DNA from 3 places in the Bradyrhizobium cedriense genome. Region 2 is predicted to be linked to each of the others. Evidence: riboswitches for the same ligand, from Rfam matches in the RefSeq annotation. Region 2 holds a riboswitch; each other region holds the start of a gene.
The links. Region 2 has a riboswitch for glycine ahead of ACYCVF_RS31695 (L-serine ammonia-lyase). Riboswitches for the same ligand answer to the same signal wherever they lie in the genome.

Region 1 (4,280 bases), on a different contig from region 2:
CGCATCACGGCAAGCGTCTGCGGATGCACGTCCTTGTCGACGAAGAAGGCCTTCGCCTTGACCTGCGAGTGCCGCTCCGCCAGCGCCATGGCTTCGGCCGCCGCGGTGGCTTCGTCGAGCAGTGAGGCGTTGGCGACGTCGAGCCCGGTGAGGTCGCAGATCATGGTCTGGAAGTTGAGCAGCGCCTCCAGCCGGCCCTGGCTGATCTCGGGCTGGTAGGGCGTGTAGGCCGTGTACCAGGCCGGGTTCTCGAGGATGTTGCGCTGGATCACCGCGGGCAGGATGGTGCCGGAATAGCCTTGGCCGATCAGCGAGGTGAAGACCTGGTTCTGACGCGCGAGCTCGGCCATGTGCGCGATCGCCTCGGTTTCGCCGAGCGGCTTGCCGAGGTCGAGCGGAGCGGCCTGCCGGATCGAGGCCGGCAGCGTCTCGTCCATGAGCGTGTCGACGCTTTTCGCGCCGACGGTTTCGAGCATAGCGGTGACATCGCGCGCCGAGGGGCCGATGTGGCGGCGGACGAAAGAGGCGGCGTTGTCGCCGTTGGATTTGCGGTGCGCGGTCATCATGGGTCCTCGCTTTAGGAGTTGCTGTCATGCCCCGCGAAGGCGGGGCATCCAGTAAACGCCGCCGCCAGTGCTCGAAACGAGAGGCCGCGGCGTACTGGATCATCCGCCTTCGCGGATGATGACAGTGAGTATGTTGAGACGGCTCGGCTCATATCCTCACGCCGTATGCGCTTTGTAGGCGGCTTCATCCATGAGGCCGCCGAGTTCGCTCTTGTCGGCAATCTTGATCTTGAAGAACCACGCCGCACCCTGCGCATCCGAATTGACCCGCGCCGGCTCGGCGGCGAGCGCCTCGTTGGCCTCCAGTACCTCACCTGTGACTGGCGCGTAGACGTCGGAGGCGGCCTTCACGGATTCGACGACGGCGGCGGCTTCCGACTTCTTCAGCGAACGGCCGACCTTGGGCAATTCGACGAACACGACGTCGCCGAGCTGCTGCTGGGCGTAATCGGTGATGCCGACGGTGGCGACGTCGCCGTCGATCGCGAGCCATTCATGGTCGGAGGTGTACAGCGTCGTGGTCATTGTCTTGTCCTCAGCGTTTGTAGGTGTTTTTCACGAAGGGCATGGCGGCGACTGCGAGCGGCAGTCGCTGGCCGCGCACCTCGGCGAAGAGCTTCGTGCCGAGCGCGCTCAGGTTCGTGGGCACGTAGCCCATCGCGACCGGCGCGTTCAGGCTCGGGCCGAAACCGCCCGAGGTGACCTTTCCGATCGGCTCGCCGGCGGATGCGTCCGCAAACAGCGGCGCGCCCTCGCGCACCGGCGCGCGGCCTTCGGCACGCAGGCCGACGCGGCGGCGGGACGCGCCGTTATCGAAATGCGCGAGGATCTTCTCGGCGCCGGGAAAACCGCCGGCCCGCATCCCGCCGCTGCGGCGGCTCTTCTGCACCGACCATTCCAGCGCGGCCTCGACCGGCGTGGTCGCGGTGTCGATGTCGTGGCCGTAGAGGCAAAGCCCGGCTTCCAGCCGCAGGCTGTCGCGGGCGCCCAGGCCGATCGGCAGCACGTCCGGGTTTTCGAGCAGCGTCCTGGTGAGCCGCTCGACGTCCGCAGCGGGAACGGAGATCTCGAACCCGTCCTCGCCGGTATAGCCGGAGCGCGAGACGAAGCATTTGATGCCGGCCACCTCATGCGGACCGGCATCCATGAACTTCATCGATGGCGCCTCTGCACACAATTTCGCCAGCGCCGCTTCCGCCTTCGGGCCCTGCAGCGCGATCAGCGCGCGGTCGGCAAGGGAATCGATGACGCAGTCGACCGCGAGGTGCGCGCGCAGATGCGCCTCGTCCGCGTCCTTGCAGGCGGCGTTGACGACCAGGAAAAGGTGATCGCCGAAATTGGCGACCATGAGATCGTCGAGAATCCCGCCATCCGCATTGGTGAACTGGGCGTAGCGCTGCCGGTGAGGTGCGATCGCCACGATGTCCTGCGGGACCAGCCGTTCCAGCGCGCGGGCGGCGTCCTCGACCTTGCCCGACTTCGGCCGCAGCGCGAGTTGGCCCATATGGGAGACGTCGAACAGGCCGGCCGCGGCTCGCGTATGGAGGTGCTCCTTCAGCACGCCCGCGGGGTACTGCACGGGCATGTCATAGCCCGCGAACGGCACCATCTTGCCGCCAAGGGACACATGCAGGGCGTGGAGCGGGGTACGTCGGAGAGATTTTTGGTCGTCGGGTACTGACATGACAGGGGCCCTCGGCGGTTCCCCGGGGACGATTCCCCGAGCCAACCAGTCGAAGCCCCATCTGTCGCTGTGCCTGAGAGTATTATCCCGTCGGCGGGTGCCATCCGGGTTCTTAGGCCCGTCGGCGCCTCTTTCCAGATGCTGTCAAAGCCACGCGGTCCTTTTGCCTGAGAGTTTCCGGGGCGGTTGCTCCTTCGGCGCCGGCTAGCAAAGCCGGTCTCTCCCGACGTGGCCGTACGATACAGATGGGTACAGACCACAGGCCAGCCAAGCCTGTCAACGCGTCCGCTCGTCCTATCAACGGGATTGCGCCGATATGGCAACCCTCTGATCTCTCTGCACAGTTTCTGGACAGCGAAGCTGGCCTTGTCTAAAAGCGCTTTGGCCCGCAGATATCAGCCTTAACGTCCGGTTTGGACGGCGAGAAGCGGGCCCAAGCACACCCGATTGGATGAACATGAGCGGCGTCAACGAGATCAGGTCGACCTTTCTGAACTTCTTTGCCGAGAACGGCCACGAGATCGTGCCGTCCTCGCCATTGGTGCCGCGCAACGACCCCACCTTGATGTTCACCAATGCCGGCATGGTGCAGTTTAAGAACGTCTTCACCGGCGTGGAGAAGCGGCCGTATCAGCGCGCCACCACCTCGCAGAAATGCGTGCGCGCCGGCGGCAAGCACAACGACCTCGACAATGTCGGCTACACCGCGCGCCATCTCACCTTCTTCGAGATGCTCGGCAATTTCTCGTTCGGCGATTATTTCAAGGAGCGCGCGATCGAGCTCGCCTGGAAGCTGATCACGAGCGAGTTCGGGCTGAAGAAGGACAAGCTGCTCGTCACGGTCTACCACACCGACGACGAGGCGGCGGGCCTGTGGAAGAAGATCGCCGGCTTCTCCGAAGACCGCATCATCCGCATCCCGACCTCGGACAATTTCTGGGCGATGGGCGACACCGGCCCGTGCGGCCCGTGCTCGGAGATCTTCATCGACCGCGGCGAGCACATCTGGGGCGGGCCTCCGGGCTCGCCGGAGGAGGACGGCGACCGCTTCCTCGAGTTCTGGAATCTGGTGTTCATGCAGTTCGAGCAGGTGACGAAGGAGGAGCGCCAGCCGTTGCCGCGCCCCTCGATCGACACCGGCATGGGCCTGGAGCGCATGGCCTGCATCCTCCAGGGCGTCGAGAGCGTGTTCGAGACCGACCTGTTCAAGAACCTGATCGACGCGACCGCGTCCGCGCTCGGCACCGGGCCGAACGAGCAGACCGTGGCCTCGTTCCGCGTCATCGCCGACCATCTGCGCTCCTCGGCCTTCCTCGTCTCCGACGGCGTGCTGCCCTCGAACGAGGGCCGCGGCTACGTGCTGCGCCGGATCATGCGCCGCGCCATGCGTCATGCGCAGTTGCTGGGTGCGAAAGAGCCGCTGATGCATCGGCTGGTCTGGGCGCTGGTGCGCGAGATGGGCCAAGCCTATCCCGACCTGATGCGCGCAGAGAACCTGATCGAGGAAACGCTGCGGCTGGAAGAGACGCGCTTCCGCAAGACGCTGTCGCGCGGCCTCGCGATCCTCGACGAGAAGAGCGCGGGCTTGAAGAAGGGCGACATGTTCGACGGCGACGTTGCCTTCACGCTCTACGACACCTACGGCTTCCCGCTGGACCTGACGCAGGACGCGCTGAAGTCGCGCGGCATCGGCGTCGACCAGGCGGCGTTCACGGATGCGATGGAGCGCCAAAAAGTGAAGGCGCGCGAGTCCTGGAAGGGTTCTGGCGAAGCGGCTTCCGAGGCGATCTGGTTCCCCCTGCGCGAGAAGCTGGGTGCGACCGAATTCCTCGGCTACGAGACCGAGAGCGCCGAAGGCGTGGTGTCCGCGCTGGTGAAGGACGGCCACGACGTTGCCAGCCTCAAGTCCGGCGAGACGGGCGCGATCGTGCTCAACCAGACGCCGTTCTATGCGGAGTCCGGCGGCCAGGTCGGCGACACCGGCGTGCTGACGGGTGAGGGCGGCATCAAGTTCCGCGTCACCGATACGC
Region 2 (4,280 bases):
GGGCCGCATCGCCGAGTTGGGAGCTGGAGCGCCGTCGATCTGGACGATCGGTCAGAGGGTCGGCATCGGAAGGCTCGGCGGCCACTGCAACCAATGCGTCGAGTGCCGCCGGGGTCAATTTCAGCTCTGTCTCAACCAGCCGGTCGTCGGATCGTCGTGCGACGGCGGATACGCGGAGATGATGATCGCCCGCGCGAGCGCGCTGGTTTCGGTGCCTGACGAATTGCACTCCGAAGAGGCCGCGCCGCTTCTTTGCGCGGGCATGGCAACGTTCAACGCGCTCAAGAAATCGGGTGCGGAAGCGGGCGACACGATGGTGGTGCAGGGAATCGGTGGCCTTGGACATCTCGCGCTTCAATACGCGAGGAAGATGGGCTTCAGGGTTGTAGCTATCGGACGGGGCGAAGACATCGCGGAAGATGCGCTCGATTTGGGTGCGCATGTTTACATCGACGCGAAGAAGGAAGATGTTGTTTCCCGTTTGCAGAGCTTGGGCGGTGCCAGAGCGATCGTTACCACGATAGGCGATGTTCAGGCGGTCGGGGCGCTCATGAGCGCGCTCGCGCCGCAGGGAAGGCTGGTGCTGCTGGGCGCAGGAAAGGACCCGCTGCCCGTATCTGCAGGACATCTCGTTCGCGGCGAGCGCAGCGTGTTGGGATCGATCACGGGCACGCCTTTCGAGAACGAACGGACGCTTGATTTCAGCGTGCTCGCGGGTGTCCGCCCGCGCATCGAGATCATGCCATTGGAGGGCGCCGCGGCGGCGGTGGCACGGATGAGGTCGGGCCAAGCAAAGTTCAGAATGGTCTTGACCATGACGGAGAAGAGCCATGCGCATCAATGACGACCTGACCCTTCCTGTGATCGTTCACGCCGCGCAACTCCCATGGGCATCAAGCCCGGCGGCCGGCGTCGACCGGCGCATGCTGTTTCGCATCGGCGAGGAGGTGGCGCGCGCCACGTCGATCGTACGATACGCCCCGCGCAGCGCGTTCCCCCGCCACACGCATGGCGGCGGGGAGGAGATCGTCGTTCTCGATGGCGTGTTTCAGGACGAACACGGCGATTACCCGGCGGGCAGCTACTTCCGCAATCCTCCCGGCACCTCGCACGTTCCCGCATCGAAGGACGGTTGCACGATCTTCGTCCGCCTTTGGCAATTCCGCGCGGACGATCGCGCGCAGATCGTGCGGCGGCCCGCGGAGGGTCGTCCGCTCGATCTGAGATCGGGCGCGGGAAGCGCAATCGAATTGTTCGACGACGGATTCGAAAACGTGCGTTTCGAGAGCTGGTTACCCGGTAGTCCCATCACCGTCGAGAACGCGCGTGGGCTCGAAATGCTCGTTCTCGCGGGCAGCTTGTCGATCGGCGATCAGACGTTGATCTCGCAAAGCTGGAGCCGCTTGCCGGCCGGACAGGAGCTGCGCGCTGTCTCCGGTGCGGAAGGTGCGAAGATCTGGCTGAAGGACGCTCCCCTGCTTCATCCGGACGTCGGCCGACTGCCATGAACGCGATCGGCAGATCGGTATGAGGTGGGAATTGTTGACCCGGGCTGCGTAGTAGAATACTGGAGAGGTGCAGCCACGAATTTGATGTCGTGACTCAGGAGGTCGAGTACTTAAAGACGTCGCTTGCGGAAGAGATCGGCTTCGGCCGACGCCGAAGGAGCAACCGCCCCGGAAACTCTCAGGCAACAAGGACCGCGGGTGACGCAACAACTCTGGAAAGAGGTGCCTTGGCACCCGCCGACGGGATAATACTCTCAGGCAAATAGACAGATGGGGCGCATTTGAAATCAATCACTGGATTGAGATGCGCGCCCATGTCCAAAAATGTCGACCAAGTCACCACGCCCAGTTTGTCGCCCCGGCGCCCAACCGGTCCGATCAGTGCACTCGATCTCTTCACGATCGGAATCGGCCCATCTAGCTCGCACACCGTTGGACCGATGCGCGCCGCCCATCGATTCATCGAATGCTTGGGCGATGATCTGTTGCGCTGTCGCTCCGTTGTCGTCGAGCTTTACGGGTCATTGGCGCTGACTGGCAAAGGTCACCGCACCGATATTGCTATTTTGCTGGGGCTGTCAGGCTGGCTACCAGAATCCGTCGATCCCCAAGCTATACCCATCATAGCCGGGCTGATCCGATCGCGTTGCGAGGTCATGCTTGGCGGTCGCCATGCGATTGGCTTCGATGAGAGTCAGCACCTGGCCTTCTGCACCGGGAAGTTCCTGCCGGGGCACTCAAATGGCATGAAATTCGCGGCGCATTCAGATACGGGCGTCCTGCTTCGCCAAACCTATTACTCTATTGGTGGTGGAGCGATCGTGTGTGAAGGCGGTCAACCGAGCCATCCCGCTGTTCGAAACGCCGGATGTGAGCCGTACCCATTCACGACAGCGCGTGAGCTTCTTGCGGTAGGTGAGCGTGCCGGCTTGTCGATTGCCGAAATCGTCGCTGCCAACGAGCTATCGCATAGGGAGGAGACTGAAACCGACGCATTCTTGGATAACGTGCGCGACGCCATGATGCGCTGCATCGATCGCGGGTGTGTCAACGGAGGCATTCTGCCTGGTGGCCTGAATGTTCCGCGCCGTGCGCCGGGTCTGTTCGGCAAACTCACGGCAACGTCGAAGGGCGGCGCTGCACACCCATTTCACGTGATGGAGTGGGTCAGCCTCTTTGCTCTCGCGGTCAATGAAGAGAACGCGGCCGGGGGGCGCGTCGTCACCGCGCCGACGAATGGAGCTGCCGGCGTCATACCCGCGGTCCTGAAGTTTTCCGAAATGTTCTTCCCGGATCCGAACCCGGCAAAAGCCCGCATCTTTCTCCTGACGGCGTCCGCGATCGGTATGCTCTACAAACGAAACGCTTCGATATCCGCCGCAGAAATGGGTTGTCAGGGCGAGGTCGGCGTCGCTTGCTCCATGGCGGCCGCAGGTCTTGTGGCCGTCTTGGGCGGCACCAACCGGCAGATTGAGAACGCCGCCGAAATCGGCATGGAGCATAATCTCGGTCTCACGTGTGACCCGATCGGAGGCCTCGTGCAGATCCCGTGCATTGAGCGCAACACAATGGGTGCGATCAAGGCGATTAACGCAGCGATGCTCGCCTTGCATGGTGATGGCCGACATCATGTGTCCCTCGATGCCGTCATTGAAACGATGCGCCAGACGGGGGAGGACATGCGCGCCAAATACAAGGAAACGAGTCTGGGTGGCCTGGCCGTCAACGTGGTCGATTGCTGAAGGCGAGGTAGCCGATGGAATCGTTCTTCAAGACGGTCGTTTCGGACAATGTCATTATCGTGCGACGCATTCGGCGGAGCAGCGCCGTTGGTCGGGACCTACTACCTCTTCACCCCGCAAACGGGAAGCCAATCTGTCGAGAATTCCGTCGTCGATGGGCAACGTCTAGAATGAGCGTTCGCAGCCATTGCAGCCCGGGATCCCGTTCATGCGAGATGCGCCACTGAAGAACGTCGGTCATGAGGGGGAGGGATATTGGAGCTTCCACTTTCCTTATCGGCAGCGTGGCCGCGGCCCGATCTGCCAGGTCTGCGGGGATGAGCGCGAGGAACTGGGTCCCGATTAGGGCTTGCGGAAGCAGGGTGAAGCTTGGTGCCGTTATGCCGGCCTGCGGAGCGCGGCCAAATTGCTTGAAGAACCAAGCTTCTATGAACGTCGCTCGCTCGCTATAGGCCTGAGCGTGACGCATCTCGAGAAACTGTTCGAGCGTCAAGCTATCCCCGACACTTTCATTCTCCTTCCATATGATACATTCGTAGCTGATCGAAGGGAGGGCGGCGAACGGACAATCTTCCAGCATGAATCGATCCGGGACGATCAGGAAATCGATTTCGGTGCGAAAAAAACGGGTGCTTGGACCTTGGTAGAATATATTCACCGAGGGGGCGACAGCGCGCAATTCGGCAAGGATATCGACGATGAGAGTTGCCCAGACATAGTCAGAGCAAGCGATCGTAAAATGTCGCTCGGAGGTCGCTGGGTCGAACGAGGTACGCATTGCCAAGAGTTTTTCCGTTTCGGTCAGGATGGCGCGGAGCGGCGCCACCAATTCCTCTGCGAGAGGGGTGAGAGCCATTCGGCGGCCGTTCCGAACCAGCAACTCGTCTTCGAAGTGCTGACGCAGCCTGGATAGAATCCCGCTGGTCGCCGACTGGCTGAGCAGCAGTCGCTCGGCCGCCCGCGATATGTTTTGATGGGTCAGGATCGCGTCCAAGGCGACGAGCAGATTCATGTCGAGGTGCCGGAACCG
Region 3 (4,280 bases), on a different contig from region 2:
CGAGAATCGCGGCGGGATCGCCGGGCGTCAGCCGCAGAAGCAGGAACACGAACAGCGCCACGACGCCCATCACGGGCACCGCGGCCAGAACGCGGCGAACAAGATAACCCAGCATACACTTATCTCCGGCTACGAAACGTGTGGAACCTCGAGGCTCCCATGAACTCTGTCGTGTCTATCATGCCTGTCACTTGAGCTGGAAAGGCCGCCCGGAGACGCCATGCTCTTAGGGCAAATTGTGTGCCAAGGGCTTCGCCGTAGCAAGAGGCCGGCATGTCTCCGATATCGACCACTCAGGATGCATGTCGCAGTTCACGCTCAACCCCAAGTGAAGGTACCGTCGGTGGAGCGTTGAGGCCGCGCCAGCCGTCGATGGTCTGGGCAATCATCTGCGCCGTCGCCGCCGACAGAGTCCAGCCGAGATGGCCGTGGCCGGTGTTGAAGAACACGCCCGGTATCCGCCCTGCGCGCACGACCGGCATCATGTTCGGCATCATCGGGCGCAGCCCGGCCCACGGCACGACGCGCGACGTTTCGACGGCGGGGAAGTTGTTGCGCACCCAGTCGATCAGGGGCTGCACGCGGTCGGCGCGGATGTCGCGGTTGAAGTCGTTGAATTCGGCGGTGCCGGCGACCCGAAAACGATCGGCGCCGAGCCGGCTGGTGACGATCTTGGCGGCCTCGTCGAGGAGGCTCACCGTCGGGGTGGCGTTACTGCTATCGGCGGTATCGAGCTGCACGGTGATCGAGTAGCCCTTCACCGGGTACACGTTGACGCGCTCGTCGAGCAGGGCGGCGAAGTGACGGCTCGCAACGCCCGCGCAGACCACGACGCCGTCCGCGTTCAGTGCGCCGCGCGCGGTCGCGACAGTATCGCTCGCGGCCAGATCGGCCCAGCCGATGACGAAGCCGCTGCCGGCACGTGCGATCGAATCGATATTGACCTCGTGGATGAAGTTCGCGCCACGCCGCTTGCAGGCTTCCGCCAGCCCGCGGGTGAACTTGTGGATATCGCCGGTCGCATCGGACGGCGTGAAGAAGCCGCCGTAATAGTCGTTGCGCAGTGTCGGCTCGATCGCGCGGATTTCCTCTGACGTCACCGGGCGGCGGTCGAGGCCGCCTTCCTGCAACAGCGCGTTGACGCGCAGACCGGATTCGAACCCGGCCTTGTCACGATAGATGTGGAGGATGCCGCGGCGTTCGAGATCGAAGTCGATCCCTTCGCGCGCCGCGATGTCGAACAGATGCCTGCGCGCTTCGATCGCGAGCCGCGTGGTCTCGATGGTGTTGGCGCGGTAGTTGCCGATGTTGGCGACGAACTCGCTCATCCACGAATATTTGTGCCAGTTCGGCCGCGGGTTCATCAGCAGCGGCGCGTCGCGCCGAAACATCCAGCGCAGACCCTTCAGGATCGTCGCCGTGCTGTTCCACACTTCGGCGTTCGAGGCGGAGAGCTGTCCGCCATTGGCGAAGGAGGTCTCCATCGCGGCGTAGCGGTGCTTGTCGAGCACCGTCACCTTGTAGCCGCGTTCGAGCAGGGCATAGGCGGTCGTGACGCCGGTGATGCCGGCGCCGATGATGGCGATATGGGTCATGATGAGGTTCGGGGCTCCCGTGTTTAGAGTCGGCTAACCGCCGGCCGAAGGCCGTTGGCGGCGCCCCATCTGTCACGGTTACCTGAGAGCTTGATCCGCTGCGGGTCTCGCAACGGACTATCCCCTTCGGTGGACGTCACGATTGCCTGAAATCGCGCCGCCTCTCTCCAGATCGTCCTGACGAAACGGTCCTTTTGCCTGAGAGTTTCCGGGGCGGTTGCTCCGTCGGCGCCGCAACGAACGCTGAAAGCCTTCGTCGCGATCTCTCCCGCATCGTCGCTTGGACGGCGGAGCAGTACGATACGCCTCATTTTTAGACAAGGCTAAATTTCGACCGCGACTGCCAACGCATTGTGCAGTGCGAAGTTGATTCAATTGCGTGTTGTTTCGGGCTGTCGTCCCGGGGCGATGCGAAGCATCGAACCCGGGACCTCGAGATTCCGGGTTCGATGCTATCGCATCGCCCCGGAATGACGAGCTCACTATTCCAGCGTCGCCAGCAATCCCGCCATCAAACGACCGCGCTCGACCAGGCTATCGACCTCGATGAACTCCTCCAGCGTGTGGCCGTTGCCGCCGCGCACGCCCAAGCCGTCGAGCGTCGGGATACCCATCGCACCCGTGAAATTGCCGTCGGAGCCGCCGCCGGAGCTCGCATGCGGGAGCTCGGCCCCGAGCGATTTGGCGATGCCCCGCGCCTTTTCATAGAGCGCCATGGTGCCGGCATCCGGCTCCCAAACCGGACGCGTCACGCCGCGCGTCACCTTGAAGGTGACGTCGTTGCTGGTGCCCGACAGCGCCAGCATTCTCTCGACGCCGCGGTCGAGATCGGCCTGGCGTTTGGCCATGGAGAGGGCCTCGCCCGTGGCCGTCGTGGCAACGCAATTGACCCATTGTCCGCCGTGGACGACGCCGACCGAGAAGGTACAGTCTTCCGTCGTCATCGCATCGATCGCGAGAATCTGGCGCGCCATTTCGCGGATCGCCGAACGTCCCGCCGACAGCGTCGCTCCGGCGTGGCTTGGCCGTCCGGTCGCCTCGAGATTGAAGCGTGCGATGGCGTAGCGTCCGGTGGTGACGCCGTTGTCAGCGCGGCCGGGCTCGGGCACCAGCACGTATTTATTGCGTGCGGCCTCCGCCTCGATGATGTCCCGCGTCGAAGGTGTGCCGACTTCCTCGTCCGGCGTGAACAGCACGGTGACCGGCAGCGGCGTGGTGAACGACGCGCGCGCGAGCTGCCGGATCGCTTCCAGCGAGAGGTAATTGCCGCCCTTCATGTCGTAGATGCCCGGGCCATAGCATCTGTTGCCCTCGCGCCGCCATTTCAGCTTCTCGATGGTGCCGACCGGATGAACGGTATCCATGTGTCCCGCGATCAGGATGCCCGGCTCGCCCTGCTTGGGATGGGGAAAGCGCGCGCGGATGACCCCGCCAAAGCCCTGGCGGCCAGCGATGCGCTCGATCGTCGCACCCATGATCGCCATATCCCGCGCTGCGATATCGAGCATGCGGTCCACGGCGCCGGCGTCCCAGGTCGGGCTTTCGCATTCGACCCAGCCGCGCAGGCCCTCGAGCATCGCCTCGGAATCAAAGGGAAGATTGGCAGGATTCATCTTAATGTCTCTCAAGCTTCGAAAGATGGAACGCGCATTGCATTGGCGCGGGGCAGGACGAGCGGAGGGTGTTGTAGAGCCAAACCGATCTTTGTGGAGCCCGTGCGCACGCCGCGAGGGCTTGCAACGAAACCGGATTGACGCGCTCGACACTGTCTGCAAGTCTCGAAAAGATAAAGGCATTGCATGAGGTTAGTTCGCCCAACGAACGAACCATATGCTCAACCAATAACCTGCCTTTGAACAGTTTCACGTCAGGAGAAGTTTCTATGTTCCACTTCATGCGCCGGGGGCCTCGCGCGTTCGCCTCCAAACTTGCGCTGTCGGTCGTCGCGTTGTCCACGGCGATGGCCGCGCCGGTATTTGCGGCGGGCAAGACCATCACGGCGGTGATGCATTCGGATCTGCGCATCATCGATCCGATCTTCACCACGGCCTACATCACGCGCGACCATGGCTACATGATCTACGACACCCTGGTGGCCCCGGATTCGACCTTCAAGATCCAGCCGCAGATGGCGGACTGGAAGATCTCCGACGACAAGCTCACCTACACCTTCACGCTGCGTGACGGTCTGAAGTGGCATGACGGCGCGCCGGTGACGGCGGAAGACTGCGTCGCCTCGCTGAAGCGCTGGGCCGCCGTCGACGGCATGGGCCAGAAGCTCATGGACTTCACCGCGAGCATCGAGGCGACCGACGCCAAGACGATCACGCTGAAGCTGAAGGAGCCCTACGGCCTGGTGCTCGATTCCATCGGCAAGCCGTCCTCGCGCGTCGCCTTCATGATGCCCAAGCGCCTCGCCGAGACGCCGCCGGACAAGCAGATCCCCGAGCAGATCGGCTCGGGTCCCTTCAAGTTCGTGCAGGGCGAATTCCAGCCCGGCGTGAAGGCGGTCTACGTCAAGAACACCGACTACGTGCCGCGCAAGGAGCCGGCGAGTTGGACCTCCGGCGGCAAGGTGGTGAAGGTCGACCGCGTCGAGTGGATCACCATGCCGGACTCGCAGACCGCGGTGAACGCGCTGCAGTCGGGCGACATCGACTTCATGGAGAACCTGCCCTACGACAT

Region 1: linked by a shared signal. The riboswitch ahead of gcvT (glycine cleavage system aminomethyltransferase GcvT) and the one ahead of ACYCVF_RS31695 (L-serine ammonia-lyase) in region 2 are both predicted to bind glycine.
Region 3: linked by a shared signal. The riboswitch ahead of ACYCVF_RS16640 (D-amino acid dehydrogenase) and the one ahead of ACYCVF_RS31695 (L-serine ammonia-lyase) in region 2 are both predicted to bind glycine.

What each region holds. Positions count from the first base shown of each region.
Region 1 is NZ_JBTSWB010000001.1:1,182,827-1,187,106, forward strand. Features, by position in the region: gene gcvP (aminomethyl-transferring glycine dehydrogenase) at 1-563, opposite strand, end outside; gene gcvH (glycine cleavage system protein GcvH) at 723-1,091, opposite strand; gene gcvT (glycine cleavage system aminomethyltransferase GcvT) at 1,102-2,250, opposite strand; glycine riboswitch at 2,397-2,486, opposite strand; gene alaS (alanine--tRNA ligase) at 2,708-4,280, shown strand, end outside.
Region 2 is NZ_JBTSWB010000009.1:270,505-274,784, forward strand. Features, by position in the region: gene ACYCVF_RS31685 (alcohol dehydrogenase) at 1-844, shown strand, start outside; gene ACYCVF_RS31690 (cupin domain-containing protein) at 831-1,508, shown strand; glycine riboswitch at 1,625-1,713, shown strand; gene ACYCVF_RS31695 (L-serine ammonia-lyase) at 1,823-3,250, shown strand; gene ACYCVF_RS31700 (LysR family transcriptional regulator) at 3,360-4,280, opposite strand, start outside.
Region 3 is NZ_JBTSWB010000003.1:1,008,306-1,012,585, reverse strand. Features, by position in the region: gene ACYCVF_RS16645 (ABC transporter permease) at 1-115, opposite strand, end outside; gene ACYCVF_RS16640 (D-amino acid dehydrogenase) at 294-1,595, opposite strand; glycine riboswitch at 1,663-1,768, opposite strand; glycine riboswitch at 1,772-1,876, opposite strand; gene ACYCVF_RS16635 (M20/M25/M40 family metallo-hydrolase) at 2,078-3,208, opposite strand; gene ACYCVF_RS16630 (ABC transporter substrate-binding protein) at 3,478-4,280, shown strand, end outside.